DNA from 4 places in the Metabacillus sp. YM-086 genome. Region 3 is predicted to be linked to each of the others. Evidence: riboswitches for the same ligand, from Rfam matches in the RefSeq annotation. Region 3 holds a riboswitch; each other region holds the start of a gene.
The links. A riboswitch is a leader RNA that binds a small molecule or an ion and turns the genes downstream of it on or off. The one in region 3 is predicted to bind S-adenosylmethionine.
Positions count from the first base shown of each region.

Region 1: linked by a shared signal. The riboswitch ahead of ACEWK1_RS17390 (methionine ABC transporter ATP-binding protein) and the one ahead of mtnK (S-methyl-5-thioribose kinase) in region 3 are both predicted to bind S-adenosylmethionine.
Region 2: linked by a shared signal. The riboswitch ahead of ACEWK1_RS14695 (transporter substrate-binding domain-containing protein) and the one ahead of mtnK (S-methyl-5-thioribose kinase) in region 3 are both predicted to bind S-adenosylmethionine.
Region 4: linked by a shared signal. The riboswitch ahead of ACEWK1_RS05920 (methionine biosynthesis PLP-dependent protein) and the one ahead of mtnK (S-methyl-5-thioribose kinase) in region 3 are both predicted to bind S-adenosylmethionine.

Region 1 is NZ_JBLUOI010000043.1:32,698-37,818, forward strand. It holds gene ACEWK1_RS17375 (carboxymuconolactone decarboxylase family protein) at 1-310, opposite strand, end outside; gene ACEWK1_RS17380 (MetQ/NlpA family ABC transporter substrate-binding protein) at 451-1,302, opposite strand; gene ACEWK1_RS17385 (methionine ABC transporter permease) at 1,315-1,983, opposite strand; gene ACEWK1_RS17390 (methionine ABC transporter ATP-binding protein) at 1,976-3,001, opposite strand; SAM riboswitch class I at 3,106-3,212, opposite strand; gene ACEWK1_RS17395 (O-acetylhomoserine aminocarboxypropyltransferase/cysteine synthase family protein) at 3,408-4,721, opposite strand; gene ACEWK1_RS17400 (SCP2 sterol-binding domain-containing protein) at 4,847-5,121, opposite strand, start outside.
Region 2 is NZ_JBLUOI010000032.1:13,541-18,661, forward strand. It holds gene ACEWK1_RS14685 (amino acid ABC transporter ATP-binding protein) at 29-766, opposite strand; gene ACEWK1_RS14690 (amino acid ABC transporter permease) at 763-1,485, opposite strand; gene ACEWK1_RS14695 (transporter substrate-binding domain-containing protein) at 1,507-2,325, opposite strand; SAM riboswitch class I at 2,540-2,642, opposite strand; gene solA (N-methyl-L-tryptophan oxidase) at 2,830-3,972, shown strand; gene ACEWK1_RS14705 (LysM peptidoglycan-binding domain-containing protein) at 4,111-4,908, shown strand; gene ACEWK1_RS14710 (iron-siderophore ABC transporter substrate-binding protein) at 5,097-5,121, shown strand, end outside.
Region 3 is NZ_JBLUOI010000002.1:48,164-53,284, forward strand. It holds gene ACEWK1_RS01135 (methylated-DNA--[protein]-cysteine S-methyltransferase) at 1-178, shown strand, start outside; gene mtnA (S-methyl-5-thioribose-1-phosphate isomerase) at 465-1,517, opposite strand; gene mtnK (S-methyl-5-thioribose kinase) at 1,580-2,782, opposite strand; SAM riboswitch class I at 2,876-3,022, opposite strand; gene ACEWK1_RS01150 (carbon-nitrogen family hydrolase) at 3,180-3,968, opposite strand; gene ACEWK1_RS01155 (pyridoxal phosphate-dependent aminotransferase) at 4,074-5,121, shown strand, end outside.
Region 4 is NZ_JBLUOI010000009.1:17,228-22,348, reverse strand. It holds gene ACEWK1_RS05940 (ABC transporter ATP-binding protein) at 1-371, shown strand, start outside; gene ACEWK1_RS05935 (ABC transporter permease) at 355-1,110, shown strand; gene ACEWK1_RS05930 (aliphatic sulfonate ABC transporter substrate-binding protein) at 1,217-2,221, shown strand; gene ACEWK1_RS05925 (SCO family protein) at 2,231-2,803, shown strand; SAM riboswitch class I at 2,873-3,215, shown strand; gene ACEWK1_RS05920 (methionine biosynthesis PLP-dependent protein) at 3,339-4,463, shown strand; gene metC (cystathionine beta-lyase) at 4,450-5,121, shown strand, end outside.

The DNA of each region.
Region 1 (5,121 bases), on a different contig from region 3:
TCATTGCTGCTCCACCACCAAATGCAGCTGTAACACCAACAGTTTCTAAAATTTCTTCTTCACTAGCACCGTTGTCCAAGCATCCTTTTGCATGGTAGATAATGCAGTATTCATCTTGGGTATTCACTGCAATTCCTAATGCAATTAAATGTTTTTCTTTTTTTGATAGTGTCCCTTCAGCAAAACAAGCTTCAGTAAAAGCATTATAATGGCGTGCAATCTCCGGCATCTTTTGTGTGAAAGTACCTAATCCACTTTTATATTCATGTAAAGCAGCTTCCGTAGAATTTCTAGGTTCATGATATTCCATTTTCAATAACAACTCCATTCATAACTTAATCAATCAGTAATAGTATGTATTTTTCAAACCATTGTATACAAACTTGGTGACTGAAGAATCCAATAAAAAAAGAGACCTGTGTTTACAGATCTCTTAAAGGATTTCTTAAATTAGTCATTTACAGGCAGTACTGAACCTGGGTATTTTGTATTAATAAAATCCTTAATTTCTTGAGATTTTAATACTTCTACAAGAGTCTTAATCTCTTCCTTGTCTTTATCCTCACTACGAACAACAATGATGTTTGCATAAGGGTTATTTTCACCAGCTTCTAGAGCTACAGCATCTTCTGCTGGATTTAATCCTGCTGCAAGTGCGTAGTTACCATTGATAATAACTGCATCACCTTCGTTATTTTCATAAGCACTTGCCAACATTTCTGGTGCAACACTATCATCAATTTCTAGGTTTTTAGCATTTTCAACGATATCATCTTTTGTTGCATTAATTTTATCAACATCTGGATTTAATTTAATTAGACCTTTTTCTTCAAGTAGTGCTAACACGCGTCCCATTTCTGCAACGTTGTTACTCATGATAATTTTTGCACCTTCAGGTAACTCTTCAAGTGTTTTGTATTCTTTTGAGTAAATACCAAAAGGCTCAATATGAATTGCTCCAACATTTGCAAGATCAAAATCATTTTCTTTAATTGCATTGTCTAAATATGGAACATGCTGGAAGTAGTTTGCATCCAGGTCACCTTCAGCAAGCGCTGGGTTAATTAATGGATAATCTGAAAACTCTTCGATGTCTAATTCAATACCTTTGTCTGCTAACAGTGGTTTTGCTTCTTCTAAAATTTCTGCATGAGGAACAGTTGTCGCTCCAACTTTTAGTACTTTCGTTTCTTGCTCAGTCCCTGTGTTTTCTTCTTGAGTTGTTTCATTTTCGCCTCCGCCACATGCAACAAGTAGAATAGCGAAAATTGTTAATACTAATGATAAAAGATATTTTTTCATCATTTTTTCCTCCTAACGTTTATCGATAGCTTTAACTAATATATCTCCAATAAATTGGATAATAAACACAATAATTAAGATAAAAATGGTTGCTACAATGGTTACTTCAAAATTATTACGCTGGAATCCTTCTCGATAAGCAAGGTCACCAAGACCTCCAGCACCTACTACTCCGGCCATAGCTGTATAACCAACCAATGCGATTGCAGTAACTGTAATCCCTGAAACCAAAGCTGGTAAAGATTCCGGTAATAGTACTCTCAACATAATTGTCGACGTTTTTGCTCCCATCGATTTAGCTGCTTCAATAACACCTTTGTCAACTTCCCTTAAAGCAAGCTCAACCATCCTTGCGTAAAATGGAGCGGATCCAATAATTAGTGCGGGTAAAGCAGCATTTTCTCCCAGAATTGACCCAACTACAACTTTAGTGAAGGGTAAGAGTAAAATAACAAGGATAATAAACGGAATTGACCGAAATATATTTACGATTCCAGATAAAATTGTATTAAGTATACTGTTACCCCAGATATTGCCTTTTGAAGTTAAGAATAAAAGTAAACCAAGTATAATTCCTAAGAAAAAAGTGACGACAACCGAAACTCCTGTCATGTAAGTTGTTTCATAAGTTGCCTCCCATACTTTTTCCCATTTTACATTTGGAAGAAACTGATTAAGCATTCGCCAGCACCTCCACTTCTACTTGTTGTTCTCCAATATAAGCAACTGCACGGTTAATTTCATCAAGATCTCCATCTATATGCAAAAATAATGAACCATAAGAGCCATTTTGCGTTTGTGAAATTTTACCTTGTACAATATTCACTTCAATATTAAATTTCCTAATAATATTGCTAATCAATGGTCTTTCTGTACCTTCACCAACAAATGTTAGCTGAAGTACTTTTCCAGAACGATAATTTTCTAGTAGTAGGTCAATTGCTTCCTTCGTATCATCCGGCTCTGAGATTTGTTTAACGAACGTTTTTGTTATAGGTTTCTGAGGGTTTCTGAAAACATCCAATACATTTCCTTGTTCAACCACTTCACCATTTTCCATAACAGCTACTCGATGACAAATTTTACGAATGACATGCATTTCATGTGTAATTAATACGATTGTTAAGCCTAGTCGTTTATTAATATCAACAAGCAGGTCTAGAATTGAATCTGTTGTTTGGGGATCAAGTGCTGATGTAGCTTCATCACATAATAAAACCTTGGGATTATTCGCTAACGCTCTGGCAATCCCAACACGTTGTTTTTGACCACCACTAAGTTGAGAAGGGTATGCATTCTCTCTTCCTTCCAGTCCAACCAGCTTAATAAGCTCATCAACACGTTTAAGTCGTTTCGCTTTACTTACTCCTGCAATTTCTAAAGGAAATGCAATATTCTCTCTCACTGTTCTTGACCACAATAAGTTAAAGTGTTGAAAGATCATGCTTATTTCTAAGCGTGCTTTACGCAACTTTGTACCAGAAATTGAGCCAATCTGACTACCTGCCACAACGACTTCCCCACTAGTTGGTTTTTCTAGTCCATTTAACAAACGGATCAATGAACTTTTTCCGGCTCCACTATATCCTATAACTCCGAATATTTCACCTTTTTTAATTTCAAGGTTTACATTGTTAACAGCTTGAACAGAGCCGCTCTTTGTTTTATAAACTTTATTAACATTTGATAATGTTATCATTTTGTCACCTTCTTCCTTTATTCCTTTACTATTTTCTACCGTTCATTTTTTTACATATAAAAAACCTTCCTGCAAAATGAGCAGAAAGGCGCTTGAATACCTTTCTCTCATCTCTCAAAGCATCTGCTTTGTGTGAATTGGCACCATTTCAGAATGAACTGATGGTTGCCGGGCTTCATCGGGCACTTCCCTCCACCTCTCTTGATAAGAGTTAAATATTTGATTGTCTTTTTAAGTACGATTGTGATTGTATCATGTGTTGAAAATCAATGTCAATTATTTATTTTCTTAAAATAGCTTACTTTTTTCACTGTGATTTTACATTTCAAATATGAAAAGGGTTGCATTTATCTGCAACCCCTTTCAATATTATACAATAAATAATATTATTAGAATATTTCATTAATTAAGAATTTACTTTCTCCATTCCTTTTACACCTGTTGCTTCAAAAATAGCTTGATCTAAATCTTCTATTAAATCCTCTATATGTTCAATTCCTACTGATAAGCGGATCAAATCTTCTGTTACACCAGATTTCTTTAAATCTTCAACGCCTAGTTGTTGATGAGTTGTACTCGCAGGATGAATGATTAAGCTTTTCGCATCTCCAACATTTGCTACATGTGACCAAAGTTCAACGTTGTTAATAAGAGCTGCACCAGCCTCTCTTCCGCCCTTGATACCGAATACTACTACAGAACCAGCACCCTTAGGTAAGTATTTAGCAGCTAAGTCCTTCGCAGGGTGTTGGCTATTTTCAGGGTATAGAACCCACTCAACAGCTGGGTGACTTTCTAAATATTGCACCATTTTCCTTGCATTTGATACATGTTCCTTCATACGGACATGAAGGGTTTCTAGACCAAGATTAAATTGAAAGGCATTGTATGGGCTAATCGCTGGGCCTAAATCTCTTAATAACTGAACTCTCGCTTTAATAATATACGCTTGTTCTCCTAATGCTTCAGCATAAACTAAATCATGATAGCTAGGATCAGGAGTTGTAAACCCAGGGAATTTTGGACTATTCCAGTCAAATTTACCTCCATCTACAATGACTCCACCAAGAGTTGTACCATTCCCAAGCAACCATTTTGTTGCAGAATGAACAACAATGTCGGCACCATGATCGATAGGTCTGCATAGATACGGTGTGGCAAATGTGTTATCCACAATCAATGGAATTCCAGCTTCATGAGCAATTTCAGCAACTGCCTCGATATCAAGAACATCTAAGCTTGGATTTCCAATTGTCTCTGCAAAAATAGCTTTTGTTTTCGGAGTAATAGCAGATCGGAAATTTTCCGGATTCTTTGGATCAACAAAAACCGTATTGATTCCGTACTTTGGTAATGTGTTAGCAAATAAGTTATATGTACCTCCATATAATGTAGAGGCTGATACGATTTCATCACCAGAACCAGCTAGGTTTAAAACTGACAATGTAATCGCTGCCATTCCACTTGCTACAGCTAAACTTCCGATTCCACCTTCCAGTTCAGCAATTCTTTCTTCAAAGACAGATGAAGTTGGATTATGAATTCTTGTATAAATATATCCAGGCTCCTTTAATCCAAATAAATTTGCCGCATGCTCGGTATTTTCAAATAAATAAGCATTTGATTGATAAATTGGAACAGCTCTTGCACCTGTCATTGAATCTTTCTTTAACCCTCCATGAATGGTTACCGTTTCTGGGCGATAAAGTTTCTCTTTCATCTTCTTCCTCCTATTATACATTCTTAATGTCTACTAATAGGTGTGATAACAAGATGTAGTATTCTTTCCTAGACTACTTTAATGGTAATAGAAGTTGTGTTTGAAGTATATAAGAATTTTTAAGTTTAGATTAATTTAATTAAAGCCTCTAGCCTAAGAAAATCTCGATATGAGCCTTTTATTGATAATTTCCCAAACGATATAAGTTGCTTTAAACTTATCGGATGAAGAAAAACCTCTTCTAAGTCTGATTCTTCTCCTTCTATAACAAAATCAACATGAACTGGTTGAATCGATAATAGTTTTGATTCACTTGATGAAAGTTCTAAAAAATGACTCCCTTTATCTGTTGAACGAAATTCTACAATTAATTTTCGTTTTAAAAGAATGGGTGTTATTA
Region 2 (5,121 bases), on a different contig from region 3:
CGTAAAGCTACAAGAAGGAATCAAACCATTACTTCTTTAATACTTTACTTAAAAATTTCCTCGTTCTTTCAACGCTAGGATTGCTAAAAATTTGTTCTGCCGTTCCTTCTTCAAGAATTATTCCATCTTCCATAAAAACAACTCGGTCAGAGATCTCACGTGCAAAATTAAGCTCATGAGTCACAATCAGCATTGTATTTCCTTCATTTGCAACAGCTTTTATCACGGATAAAACTTCATCAACTAATTCTGGGTCGAGAGAGGAGGTTGGTTCATCAAACAATAACACTTCTGGATTTAATGCTAGCGCTCTAGCAATTCCAACCCTTTGCTGTTGTCCTCCTGAAAGCTGTGCTGGATAATGATTTAATCGATCTTTCAAGCCAACCTTTTCAAGAAGATCTTTTCCTACCTTACTAGCCTCAACTGAATTCATGCGCTTCACACTGGTCAAGCCAATCATGACATTTTGTAGCACAGTTAAATTTTTAAATAAATTATACTGTTGAAAGACCATTCCTGTTGAAGTTCTTAGTGACAAAATATCTGCCTTACCTGCTGATTGAACATCTACTCTTTTATCATTAATCTCAACAACACCACTTGTAGGAGTTTCAAGGAAATTTATACAGCGTAATAATGTTGATTTCCCTGATCCACTTGGACCTAAAATAGAAACAACTTCTCCTTTGTTAATAGAAAGATCAATCCCTTTTAACACATGCTGCTGATCAAAGTATTTATGGATATTTTCTAATTTAATCATGAGGCAATCCCTCTTTCATATCTCCGGACACGTTTCTCTACTAAAACAAGTAATCTCTCAACAACGATACATAAAATCCAGTAAATAATCGAAACAGCTATATACACTTCAAAAAAGGCCAGTCCGCGTGAGCCCATAATTTTGGCTTGTCCCATAATATCAATAACGCCAATAATAAAAACAAGGGAAGTATCCTTAATCGTACTGATGAACATATTTCCCAAGTTAGGTATTGCGACTGTTAAGGCCTGCGGGAAGATGATTTTAAGCATCATTTGGGTTGAACTCATCCCTATTGCTTTAGCCGCCTCAAACTGACCTCGATCAACAGATTCAATGGCTGATCTGATCGTTTCAGACAAATACGCACCCAAATTAATTGAAAAGGCTAATAATGCATAAATCTCTGGAGCAATAATGTTCACATCAAAATTTTGAAGCAAACCGTATTCCGTTTGAATTAAATAAATTACTTTTGGTATACCATAAAAAACAAGATAAATCTGCACCAACAATGGTGTACCTCTAATAAAAGAAACGTAAAAAGAAGAAATTGCCTTTAATACTGGAACTTGATAGATTTTTATAAGTGCTGTGGCAAGTCCAATAAATAAACTTATAATTAATGAGCCTACCGCAATGCCAATTGTAATTGGTAACCTTGCAACAATAGCAGGAAAGCTTTCTATTAAAAAACCAATATCTAATAAATTTTCCATTTTGAATTCCCTTCTTCAACCTTATTCAGGGATATATTCTCCACCAGTCCACTTTTTCGAAAGTTCAGCTAACGTTCCATCTTCTTTCAGTTGCTTAATAACAGGATCGACCAGTGCTTTTAATTCCTCACCCTGCTTCTCATCTTTAAATACAATTCCCATATCATCTTGAACGATAGGCTGTCCAACAATCTCTACATCAAGATCATATTTTTCCAAAACCGTATTAATCATGATTGGATCATTAACATAGGCATCAATGCGTCCATTTTGTACATCTTGTAAAATCTCTGAAGGAGTACCACTTTCGCTATATTTTAGAATAATGTCATTTTCAGCTTTCTTATTATGTTCTTCTAGCAAAAGCGTATAAGAATCGCCAGCCAACGCTCCGACCTTTTTACCCTCTAAATCTTCTATTGACTTAATATCTGTTCGACCAGATTTCACAACAATGACGGTTTCTGCAGCAAAATAAGATTCATCTGTAAATAAGTATTTCTCTTCACGTTCTGGTGTTTTTGCTATTTGATCTGCAACTGCTTGAATTTTATTTGATTCTAATGCAAGAAACATACTATCCCAAGGTGTAGCAACAAATTCAAACGTATAACCATCTAGCTTTTTATCAATTTCCTTCACTACGTCAATATCATATCCAGTAAGTTCATTGTTCTCATCAGCAAAAGCAAAAGGTGGATAATCATTTTGTGTTCCAACTAAAATGACTTTATCACCTGTTTCTTCTTTTGCAGTTTCTTTTGATGAACAACCACTTACTATTCCAGCTAAGCCTAATAGTGCAATCATCGGTACAAGTAATCGAGATTTTCTTTTCATTTCATTGACTCCTTTTTTCATTATGATGTAAATATTAATTCTCACTAAATTCATAGGAATAATAGTGCTATTATAACGAATAGAATTGGTATTGCAATGATTATTTTAAATTTTATGTAAATTTCGAATTATTATATACAGCAATTTAGTCTTCTCGGTTCTTTTATCAAACAAAAAAGCCTCCTTCAATCAGAAAGAGGCTTTTTCTATCTAAACCTTATCTCTCAGAATGAAACACTCTGCAGGAATTAGCACCTTTCATAAATGATGGTTGCTGGACGTCGTCGGGCCTGTCCCTCAGTCTCTCGTGATAAGATATTCAGTTTTTAGTATAGTATGATATTATTTAATATTAAGACTATTGTCAAACAATTTTTTATTAATATCCCATTTTTAGCAGAATTCCTATAAATTTAACCATTTAAAAGTCCAGGAATCTATTAAATTTTATTATTTTAAACATTGTAACATTACAACTGATGAAAGAGATAGGAGGCACATAGCTTGGAAAAGAAACACATTTTTGACGTAGCAATCATCGGTGCAGGAACGATGGGAATGGCAGCTGGTGCCTTTTTAGCACAACAGCAAGTAAAGACTGTGTTAATTGATGCCTTTGACCCGCCGCATAATCGTGGAAGCCACCATGGAGATACTCGAATGATTCGGCATGCCTATGGTGAAGGCAGACAGTATGTAAGCTTAGTTAAACGTGCTCAACAATTATGGGAGGATTTAGAAGCACAAACTGGCTATAAGATCTTTGAGAAAACAGGTGTTATAGGACTCGGACCAAAAGACTCTGCATTTCTACAGGAAACAATTGCTGCTGCAAATAAATATGAATTGCCATTAGAGGTACTTACTAGCAATGAGGTGAAGAGAAGGTGGCCGGGATTTTCTGTTCCAGAACATTTTATTGGATGCTTTGAAGCAGAATCAGGGTTCATTTATAGTGAAAATGCTATTCAAGCCTACAAAGAAATCGCTATTCATCATGGAGCACAGCTTGAGACAAATACTCCTGTTCAGCAAATTGAAACAGATCATAAATCTTTCGTTAAAATCATAACTGAAAATAAGGTGTTTTGGGCTAAAAAGGTCATTGTTACTGCTGGTGCATGGGCATCTAAGCTGTTGCCTGATTTAGTACTTCCTATTCAGCCAACTCGTAAGGCCTTTGGCTGGTTTAACACACCTGCTGACCTTTATGATATCAGTAACTTCCCGTCTTTTTATATAGAGGATAAGGAAAATATGTGTTACGGATTTCCAAACATGGCTGGAACAGGTCTTAAAATTGGCAAATCAGATGGTGGACAAGCAATTGATCCAAACAAGCATACTCAGAATTTTGGACATTATCATACAGATGAAGAAGAGCTCCGGTTTTTCCTTAAAAACTACATGCCTGAAGCAAATGGAGCCTTGAATCAAGGTAAAACGTGTTTATATACACTTTCAAGCGACAATTATTTTATCATCGATCACCATCCTGAGCATGATCACATCATTTTTGCTTGTGGCTTTTCTGGACATGGTTTTAAATTTGCAAGTGTACTGGGAGAAGTATTAAGCGAGTTAGCTGTAAATGGACAAAGCACATTTGATCTTTCAATTTTTTCACTTAAGAGGTTTGGTAAGTAATAATTTTTTAGAATATACGAAGGCCTGTAATGTAACAGGAAGAACTTTTATTTTACTAGTTTTCTTTACTGATCATCCTTCATCAATTCAACGAATATCATAAATATGAATAGCAAAACATTCATAGGAGTGATCGTTATGCCTATTGTTGATGGTACTTCTCTTGTTTATACGGTTAAACAAGGAGACACCGTGTATTCCATAGCCTCGAGAATTGGAGGAACTGTTCCTCTCCTAGTAGAAGCAAATGCGATCTACCCTCCTGTTACAGATCCATATCTCATCTTTCCTGGAGAGGTATTAGTTATCTCAACACCTGGTAATAGACAGGTGAATCACATTGTTAGTGCTGGTGAAACACTTAATAGCATTGCTCAACGATATTCAACAAATGTAGATTTACTTCAAGGGATAAATACACAAATTATTAACCCTAACGTTATTTATCAAAATCAAATTCTTCGCGTTCCTGCTCTTGTTTATTTAGTTGAAGAAGGAGATACATTAAACAAAATTGCCAAACGCTTTGGAATATCTTTATCAACATTACTTGATGCCAATCGCCAACGAATAGGTATCTCACCCGATGTGATTTATCCGGGATACCAACTCATTATCCCGCTTCCAACGTCTAAGAATATTGTTGTTTTTCAACCTTTACCCGGAACAGTCATTCGTGCTGGTCAGCAACTTTCAGGATTTGCCCGTGCCTTTGAAGGAGTCATTCTCTATCGTATTGTTGATGATAATGATCAAGTTGTCACTCAGGAAGTACCGATCCAAACAACTGCAGGTGCCCCTTCATATGGATCCTTCTCCATGCCAATCACATTTAATCAGCAACCGACTGCTCGGTCTGGTGAATTATGGGTTTACACTCGAAGTCCACGAGATGGAAGTATTGAGGATTTAGTTCAGGTGCTTGTGAGGTTTTAGAAACCTTTATTGCAATTAACTCGAAGAGACAGGTATGTTTTTCAGTACCTGTTTTTTTAATGATTCGACATTTATCGGGAAGTGCCAGGCACCACACAAGAACTGTTGACAACCTTTTAAATAGGATATATATTTGTGATAATGATAATTATTATCAAATAAACTTATATTAAGGAAGGGTTTACAAAATGACGGCTAAACGTAATATTTCAT
Region 3 (5,121 bases):
TGGTAACAAGAACGCTGTACGTGCTATTGGGCAAGCAAATAAAGCAAATAAATTGCCAATATTTATCCCATGTCATCGTGTTATAGGGAAGAATCAAAGGCTGACCGGTTATGCTGGAGATAAAAATGAGTTAAAGGCTAAGCTTTTAACTCATGAGAATATTGCATTTAAACACTAACATGGTTATCAAGGGAACAACTAACTACTTGTCACATTTTTTCCTTTGCAACATATTATTTGAGTAAGAGAAAAAAGTTGCGTAAGGTAAAGAAAGGGGCAAGTTATATGTGGAATCAAAGCAAACGTCCAAAAAAAGTTCTCTTTTACACTTCTATACTATCAAAACTTCATATTATTTCAGAAAAGGAAAAAAATATCTTAATTGAAAAACAAAAAGGACCAAAGCTCTAGTGTTAAACTAGGCTTTGGTCCTTATTGTATATAGATGGATTTAATTAGAAATATTAATTGGAGAATAATTTTTTGATCTCTTCCGTATATTCTCCAGTTATTATTCCTTTTTCCGTTATGATACCTGCGATCAAATTATTAGGAGTAACATCAAAAGCAGGGTTAAACACTTTCACATCTTTTGGTGCAACTTGAATGCCGTTAATCTGAGTAACCTCTTCTGGATTGCGTTCCTCAATCGGTATTTGATCTCCGTCAGTAATAGAGGGATCAAATGTAGATAGAGGTGCAGCAACATAAAAAGGAATGTTAAATGATTTTGCTAAAAGTGCTAAATTAAATGTTCCAATTTTATTTGCTGTATCACCGTTTGCAGCAATACGGTCTGCTCCAACAATAATTGCAGTAATGTCCTTGGACTTTATCGTATGTGCTGCCATATTATCAGTTATAAGTGTAACATCAACACCTGCTTGCATAAGCTCCCAAGTAGTTAGACGTGCTCCTTGTAAGACAGGCCTTGTTTCACATGCGTAAACACTTAAGTTAATATTTTTCTCTTTGGCTAAGTAAAAAGGAGCAAGTGCTGTACCATACTTTGCAGTTGCTATGGATCCTGCATTACAAATCGTCATAATTCTGTCTCCATCTTTGAAAACGCTCAATGCATGTTCACCAATTAATTGACAAACCTGTTCATCTTCTTTTTCAATTAAGATGGCTTCTTTAAGGATTGTTGATTTTGCTTCATCTATTGTTTGAACATTTGACACACTTTTCATAAGTCGATCTAGTGCCCAAAATAAGTTTACAGCAGTTGGTCTTGAGCTTGCGAGATAATCATGACTTTTCTGTAAATTTAGATGAAACTCCTCAAATGATTTTGATTGATCCTGCAAAGCTGCTAGAGCTAAACCATATGCAGCAGTTATTCCGATAGCTGGGGCACCTCGAACTTTTAAAGATTGAATAGCTTCCCACACATCTTCAATGTTTCTTAATTCAAGGTATTCCGTTACCTGTGGAATCTTTTGTTGGTTTAATAAAGAGACATAATCTTCCTTCCATATGACGGAACGAGGAATGGCAAAATTTTCGTTTAACATTTTATGAAAAAAACTCCTTTAAAAAAATGTGTTGAACCACTAGTAGAATAGATCAATGTGTTTTAGATTACTGATAAAGCTGTTTGGTTAACAAGGTCTCTAATTTGTTGCGTGTTTTTAATTGTTTTTCTATTTACAATAAGCTCTCTGCCGATTTTTAGGACAATTTGCTTTGTAGAAATTTTCTTTTCATATGGTTCAATTGTGTCAAGGTCAGCTACATGGGCTAGACCGATTGCTCGTCGGATTAATTCGCATCCTGCATATCCAGTAGCTTCTTCAAAGATCTGTTCTAAAACATAATCTAAGTAGCCGTCTAACTTCGTATATATTTCTAAACCATCATTATCCCATGATCTTGAAAATTCTCTTACAAACACATCCCAAGTTGTCTCTAAATGATGGAAAAGAATTTGTTGTTTATTCGTTTCTCGAGATAATGCATTAAAAAGTAAATTCGCAAATACTTGACCAACATCAAAGCCGATAGGACCGAAGTAAGCAAATTCAGGATCAATGATTTTTGTTTCTTGTTCATCTGCAAAAATACTTCCAGTATGCAGGTCACCGTGTAATAGTGCTTCAGCTTTTGTTAGAAAGATCTGTTTAAGTTTAGCAACCTCAACCTTTAATTCATTGTCCTGCCAAATTTGTTCTACATCATCTTGAAGTTCTGGCTCGTAATCGTTTGTTTCATGATCGAAGAAGGGATCAGTAAAAATAAGGTCTTCAGTTATTTTACAAAGATCAGGGTTGATGAATTGTTGAACCAATGATTTTTTATAATGTTGATCCATTCCATAATCAGATGTATAAAACAATGTTTTAGCAAGGAATTCTCCAACATGTTGAGATAATAGTGGTAAATCTTTTCCACTAATAAAGGCTGCTCTAGCAATTTCAAGATGTGATAGATCTTCCATGATTGTTATTGCTAATGATTCGTCTGAATAAAAAACTTTTGGTACATATTGTGGAACAAATTCCGCTTGCTTAAGAAGTGCATTTGTTTCGATTCTGGAACGATCAAGAGTTAGCGGCCAGCTTTCACCAACTACCTTCGCATATGGTAATGCTTGTTTAATAATGATGCTTTCTCCATTTTCTGGATCTTTCACCCTGAAAACTAAGTTTAAATTTCCATCGCCAATTTCATTGCATGTTAGTTGACTATTTTCAGAAAGCAGCTGTAATTTCTTTGCTAAGGCAATTGCTCCATTTTCAGTTAGTGGTTCGTAAATAGGTGATTTTTTATGTGCACACATTTATTTATCCTCCAATTTTTTGTTTTTGGAGGCTTTTCTAAAAAGAAAAGCCTCTTTCCAGATTGAAAGAGGCTTGAAGTCATTGCTTCGCACCTCTCATCTTTCAGAAAGATTTTCTTTCTGATGGAATTAGCACCGTGCCCAACTGGAAGTCCCAGGTATTATTTCATTTTAAGATGAAATATGGTCGGTTGCTGCGGCGTCATTGGGCCAAGTCCCTCTGCCAACTCTTGATAAGAGATTTTTTATTTAAAACATAAGTATATGTTTAGCATATTAAGTATTCGAAAAATTAATGCTTTTCTAGAAAAATATATCGCTTGATTAGGATATTACCAATGTTACTTTATCTTTGTCAATATATTATTGGGAATTGCCTAAATATTTGTGAAGTTTCTTATTGATAAAATTGTGGTAGGCGGTCATCAAAGATTGGGATTTGACTGCGTACCTTTTTGACAACTTCAGCGTCTATTTCGGCTGAGATCATTCCGGCTTTTTCGTTAGCTTCAGCTACTATCTCTCCCCATGGATCAATGATGAGAGAATGTCCTGCAAATTCATTATTTGGATCAGACCCAGCACGGTTACATGCAACAACATAACATTGATTTTCAATGGCTCTGCTTAGCAGTAGTGTTTTCCAATGATGAAGTCTTGGCATAGGCCACTCAGCAACAACAAATAATACTTCTGCACCTTTTGTTGTATGAGCGCGTATCCATTCCGGGAAACGGATATCGTAGCAAATGACTCCTGCACTTTTCAGTCCACCTATTTCAAATAACCCTTTTTCAGTTCCCGAAACTAAAAAATGATGTTCATCCATGAGTTTAAATAAGTGAAGCTTGCTATATTCATGGATAAACTCTCCGTTATTGTCCACAATATACATCGTATTTGTCACGCTATCTTTGCTTTTTTTTGCAATAGAGCCACCAACAAAGTGAACATTATACTTTTTTGCTAAGTTACTTAGGAATGTTTTTGTTCTCTCGCCATCATGATCAGCTATTTCATCAAGGCGAGTTAAATCATAGCCAGTTGTCCAAAGCTCAGGAAGGACAATGATGTTCGGTTTCTCTTGTTCGACTGCTAATGCCACTTTTTCTTCTACTTGCTCATAATTAAAATCAGGATCACCAAATTTAATATCAAGTTGAATACATGCAATGATAGGTTTCATTTTTTCAGTCACACCTTCATTTATAAATTTTTACTTTACAAGTTGCTTCTAACAATATATGATTTGTGACTAGAATTTCAAGAATTTTTTGAGTAGGTGTAGAAAATGAAAGTTTTTGAGCAATCCCATTTATTAAATACATTACCCAAGCAATTTTTTGCCAGTCTTGTTGCAAAAGTAAATACAATTGTAGAGCAGGGACATGATGTTATTAATTTAGGTCAGGGTAACCCTGATCAACCAACACCGGAACATATCGTTCAGGCAATGGAGAAAGCCGTTAGAAATCCTCAAAATCACAAATATTCGCCATTTCGTGGGCAAATGTTTTTAAAGGAAGCTGTCGCAACCTTTTACAGAAGAGAGTACGGAGTGGAGGTAGATCCTGCTAGTGAAGTAGCGATTCTATTCGGAGGAAAGGCTGGGTTAGTTGAGGTTCCTCAATGCTTGTTAAATCCGGATGATGTTGTGCTTGTACCTGATCCTGGATACCCGGATTATTGGTCAGGAGTAGAATTGGCACGTGCCAAAATGGAAGTGATGCCTTTATTAAGCGAAAATCAGTTCCTACCGGATTACAAGAGCTTATCTAAAGACGCTGTAGAAAAGGCGAAGCTAATGTTTTTGAATTATCCTAATAATCCTACTGGTGCTACGGCAAACGAAAGTTTCTTTGAGGAAACAGTTTCATTCGCAAAAGAAAATAACATCTGTGTGGTTCATGATTTTGCATATGGAGCAATTGGCTTTGATGGAAAAAAGCCAATTAGCTTTTTACAAACAACTGGTGCTAAAGATATCGGTATCGAAATTTATACCTTTTCCAAAACCTTTAATATGGCTGGTTGGAGAATTGGTTTTGCTGTTGGAAATCCTTCAGTGATTAAAGCTATAAATTTATTGCAAGATCATATGTATGTAAGTGTATTTAGTGCTATTCAAGAAGCAGCTGCACATGCGTTACTTAGTCCGCAAACATGTGTTGAAGAACTAAATGCACGTTACGAATCACGTAGAAATGCTCTCATTACAGCTGTTCGTGAGATCGGTTGGGATGTTACGGCACCGTCAGGATCGTTTTTTGCTTGGTTGCCAGTTCCAAAACAATTTGATTCTTCTGAGGAGTTTTCTGATTTTCTACTTCAGCATGCAC
Region 4 (5,121 bases), on a different contig from region 3:
AGCGTGTCTCCATAGCGAGAGCACTAGCGATGGATCCAGCTCTATTACTAATGGATGAGCCATTCGGTGCGCTTGATGAACAAACACGCTCAAGACTTCATGAAGTCTTGGAAGAAGTGTTTTTAGAAACGAAAAAAACCATTCTTTTCGTTACACATAGCATTCATGAAGCATTAAAGCTTTCTGACAGAATTGTCGTCATGGGAACACAGCCAGGCCGAATTGTTGATATTATTGAGCTTGACTTTCCTCGTCCACGTGAACAAGCGCGAGAGGAGCTATTAGCTTACGAAGAACGAATTAAGAATTTATTAAAAACAGAAATAGATAAAGTAATAGAAAAGGAGCAGAAATATGCAGCCAGTCGTTAAACGAATCCTTTTTTACGTCATTCTTTTAACTGTATGGCAGGCTACGGTAAAGCTTCTTGATGTTTCCGTTGCAATATTCCCTGCCCCTACAGATGTTTTCAATTCATTGTATACAGGCTTTTTAGATTTAACACTTGTCTATGACCTAGTCGCAAGCTTCAAAAGACTTGCGATTGGATTAGTAATTGCATTAATCTTAGGACTTATTTTAGGAGTAGCTTTAGCTAAATCCAAAACACTTGATGAAACATTAGGTTCATTAATTATCGCTTTACAGTCTGTACCAAGTATTGTTTGGTTACCTTTAGCGATCATGTGGTTCGGGTTAAATGAAGCAGCTGTTACGTTTATCGTCGTTTTAGGTGCAACACTTGTAATGACGATTAACATGAGAACAGGGATTAAAAATGTGCCACCACTTTATATAAAAGCAGCACAAACGATGGATTATAAAGGCTTGAGCCTGTTCTGGAAGGTCATGATTCCAGCATCTATCCCTTATGTTGTAACAGGAATAAGACTTGCTTGGGCATTTGCATGGAGAGCATTAATGGCAGCTGAATTATTAAGTACAGGCCCAGGCCTTGGGTATAAGTTAAAGTTCGCATCAGATTTTGGTGATATGAGCTTAGTTCTCGCCATTATGATCATGATAATGGTCATTGGTGTTATTGTAGATTTACTCTTTTTCCAACGTATTGAGAAAAACGTTATGAAAAAATGGGGTTTAGATAATTAAGGTACTTTTTTAATAAGTCATTGGTGTGTCGCCAATCGGATTCTAGCTTCAAGCGTAAAAATATTATTTTTAACTAATAATCATAATTTTAATTGGAGGTTACATCATGAGAAAAGGACTTTTATTTGCACTTATTTCGATTTTATTAGTAGGTGTCCTTGCAGCTTGTGGAACTGGTGAATCATCAAATACAAGCGGTAGCGGTAGTACAGAAGAGGTAGTGATTGGATATTTTCCAAACATTGACCACGTACCAGCTATGATTTCTAGAGAAAAAGGGTATTATGAAGAAGCTCTTGGAGAAAACGTAAAAGTAACATACAAAACGTTCCCAGACGGAGCAGCATTTATGACGGCTTTAAAAACAGGTGAAATACAAGCAGGACTAGTAGGACCAGGTCCAGTAATGAACAACTATGCTAATGGAGCTGATGTGAAAATTATTGCAGGTGCATCTTCAGGTGGTACAGTAGTTGTTGCATCAGCTAAAAGTGGTGTTCAATCAGTTGAGGATGTTTCAGGTAAAACGTTCATCACACCTGGTGTAGGTTGCACACATGATGTTCAAATGGAAACATTTCTTAAAGATTTAGGAATTACATCAGCACGTATCGGTGGAACTCTTAAACATGTAACAGGAAACCCAGCTCAATACGGAGCAATGTTCGAATCAGGTAAAGTAGATTTAGCTGCTGTTCCAGAGCCATGGGCATCACAATTAGTTAATGATGGTGCAAAAATCATTGTTGATACAGATGAAATTTCATACGGTACAACATTACCTAATACAGTGTTAGTAACAAGCGGGAAGCTAATTGAAGAAAATAAAGAACTTGTAGCTAATATCGTTAAAGCGCATGAGCAAGGCGTTAACTTTATTAACGAAAATCCCGAAGAAGCACGTGATATCGCGATTAAAGCAATCAAAGACATCACAGATCAAGAATTAGACCCAGCGATCGTTGATAGCGCGTGGGAGCGTGTAACATACACAACAGAAGTAAACGCAGATGTTGTTCAAGAATTTGCAAACTCTTCATATGAATTAAAATTCCTAAAAGAAAAGCCAGAATTCGGTGATCTAATCGACACTTCATTCTTAATGAAGTAGGAATCTATCGTGAAAAATATACGATCAATTGTTATTGCTGTTTTAGCGTTGGTAGGCTGTTCTCAGTCTATCAACCTAGAAGAGCATTTTTCATTAAATGGAACTGTAGAGCCACTAGAAGCCGTAAATCAAAACGGAGAAGCTGTAAAGATGTCTGACTACGAAGAGAAGGTCTGGGTAGCGACGTTTATTTTTACAAATTGTGATACTGTCTGCTCTCCAATGACTGCTCACATTGCGACACTTCAAGAGCAGTTACAAGATGAAAAAATAGAAGCAGAATTAGTTTCCTTCAGCATTGACCCTGAACATGATACACCAGAAGTATTAAAAAAGTTTGGAGATCAATTTGGTGCGGATTATAAAACTTGGAACTTTTTAACAGGCTATGACCAAGCGGACATTGAATCTTTTACTAATATAAGTTTCTTAGCACCCGCTGCAAAGCTCGAAGGCTCAACTCAATATGTACACAGTACTTCGATTTTTCTCATGAAAGGCAGTCAAATTCTAGAACAATACGATGGAGTATCTAACGTACCATTTGAAAAAATAATCGAAGATATCAAACTATTACAATAATTCTATTGCATTCTCCACTTGAATAAGGTACAGTAATAAAAAGTTAAACATTTTAAAAATTTCATATATTTCTTATCAAGAGAGGCAGAGGGACTGGCCCTATGAAGCCTCAGCAACCGGTTCATAACGAGTGAAGATCTGGTGGATTGATGATAGATAAACTCTAAGTAAGTTTTTCACAGCACCGACAGGAAATGAAAAATGAATGGAACAAAGTGCTCTTGTTTGTAACAGGCATTTTTCATTTTCTGTCGAGGTTTGCAGAGCAAGCCGCAAGCACTTGCGTGCTGTGAAAAAGCTATACAACACTAATTATGAGTTTACTTATTAACAACACCATACAAAGACTTCTGCGAGTGCCAAGGTGCTAAATCCAGCAAGCCACACCAGCTTTATGCTTGAGAGATAAGAAGAAGCGCACTTAACGACACAGTCTTCTTCTTAACGAGGAAGACTTTTTATTTTGCTTTTTTTAAAACATGTACGCTTTCTCTCATGTACATATTGTTAAATTTAAATCTTAGGAGTGACAAACATGAGCAAAAGAATTGAAACGAAATTAGCACAAATCGGAAACCGCAGTGAAAATGTTACAGGTACAGTTAACCCGCCAATTTATTTATCAACAGCCTATCGTCATGCAGGAATTGGAGAATCTACTGGATTTGATTATATCCGTACAGGAAATCCTACAAGACTTTTAGTCGAAAAAGCAATCGCAGACCTTGAGCATGGCGACCGTGGCTTTGCCTTCAGCTCAGGAATGGCCGCGATTCAAACAATTATGGCCCTCTTCCAAAGCGGAGACGAACTGATCGTTTCTTCTGACCTTTACGGTGGAACATACCGCCTCTTTGAAAGAGAATGGAGAAAATATGGATTATCATTTCAATATGATGATTTCACAAATCCCGTTGAAACGGAAAAATTGATTAATGATAATACAAAGGCTCTATTCATTGAAACGCCTACAAACCCATTAATGCAGGAAGCCGACATTAAAGAACTAGTAGCAGTTGCAAAAAAGCATAACATACTCGTGATTGTTGATAACACTTTCTATACACCACTTCTTCAAACGCCAATCTTAGACGGAGCGGATATTGTGATCCATAGTGCCACGAAATATTTAGGAGGACACAACGATGTTCTTGCAGGCTTGGTTGTAACAAAAGGTCAGGAATTAAGTGATGAATTCTTCCAACATCAAAACGCAATCGGTGCAGTTTTATCCCCATTTGATTCTTGGTTATTAATGAGAGGGATGAAAACTTTATCCCTTCGTATGAGACAGCATCAAGAAAATGCTCAAAAGGTAGCGGCATTTTTAGAAGAGCATGAAGCTGTACTTGATGTACTGTATCCTGGTAAGGGTGGAATGCTTTCATTCCGTTTACAAGATGAAGCATGGGTAAATCCGTTCCTGAAAAACTTGAAAACAATTACTTTTGCAGAAAGTCTAGGTGGAATCGAAAGCTTCATTACGTATCCAGCTACGCAAACACATATGGATATTCCTGAAGAGATTCGAATCGCAAATGGTGTCTGTAACAAGCTGCTACGTTTTTCAGTAGGTGTTGAGCATGCAGAAGATATTATTGAAGATTTAACACAAGCATTTCATGCAATGAAAGGAGCGGAAGCAGTTGAGCAATCATGATTGGTCATTTCAAACAAAGCTACTTCATAACGAGTCAAAGGTTGATCGTGGCACAGGATCGGTAAGTGTGCCGATTCATCATTCCTCTACTTTTCATCAATTTGATATTGATGAATTTGGGAAATATGATTATGCACGCTCAGGAAATCCCACGCGTGAAGCGTTGGAAAGTGCGATTGCGGAGCTAGAAGGTGGATCTCGTGGATTGGCGTTCTCTTCTGGTATGGCAGCTATTTCTACCGCGTTTTTATTGTTATCACAAGGAGATCATGTACTTGTAACAGAGGACGTGTATGGTGGAACTTTCCGTATTATTACAGATGTTTTAACTCGATTTGGGATTGAGCATACATTTGTAGATATGACAGATCTTCATCAAGTTGCGTCTGAGATTCGTCCGAATACGAAGGTGATTTATATGGAAACACCTTCGAATCCGTTGTTAAAAGTAACGGATATTAAGGGGATTGTGAATCTGGCGAAGGCAAATAACTGCTTAACCTTCTTAGATAATACATTTTTAACACCTGAGTTGCAGCGACCTTTGGAGTTAGGCGTGGATGTGGTATTACACAGTGCAACGAAGTTTTTAGCGGGGCATAGTGATGTACTTGCAGGTCTTGCTGTTGTGAAGGATCCTGAGCTGGGAGACCGCTTG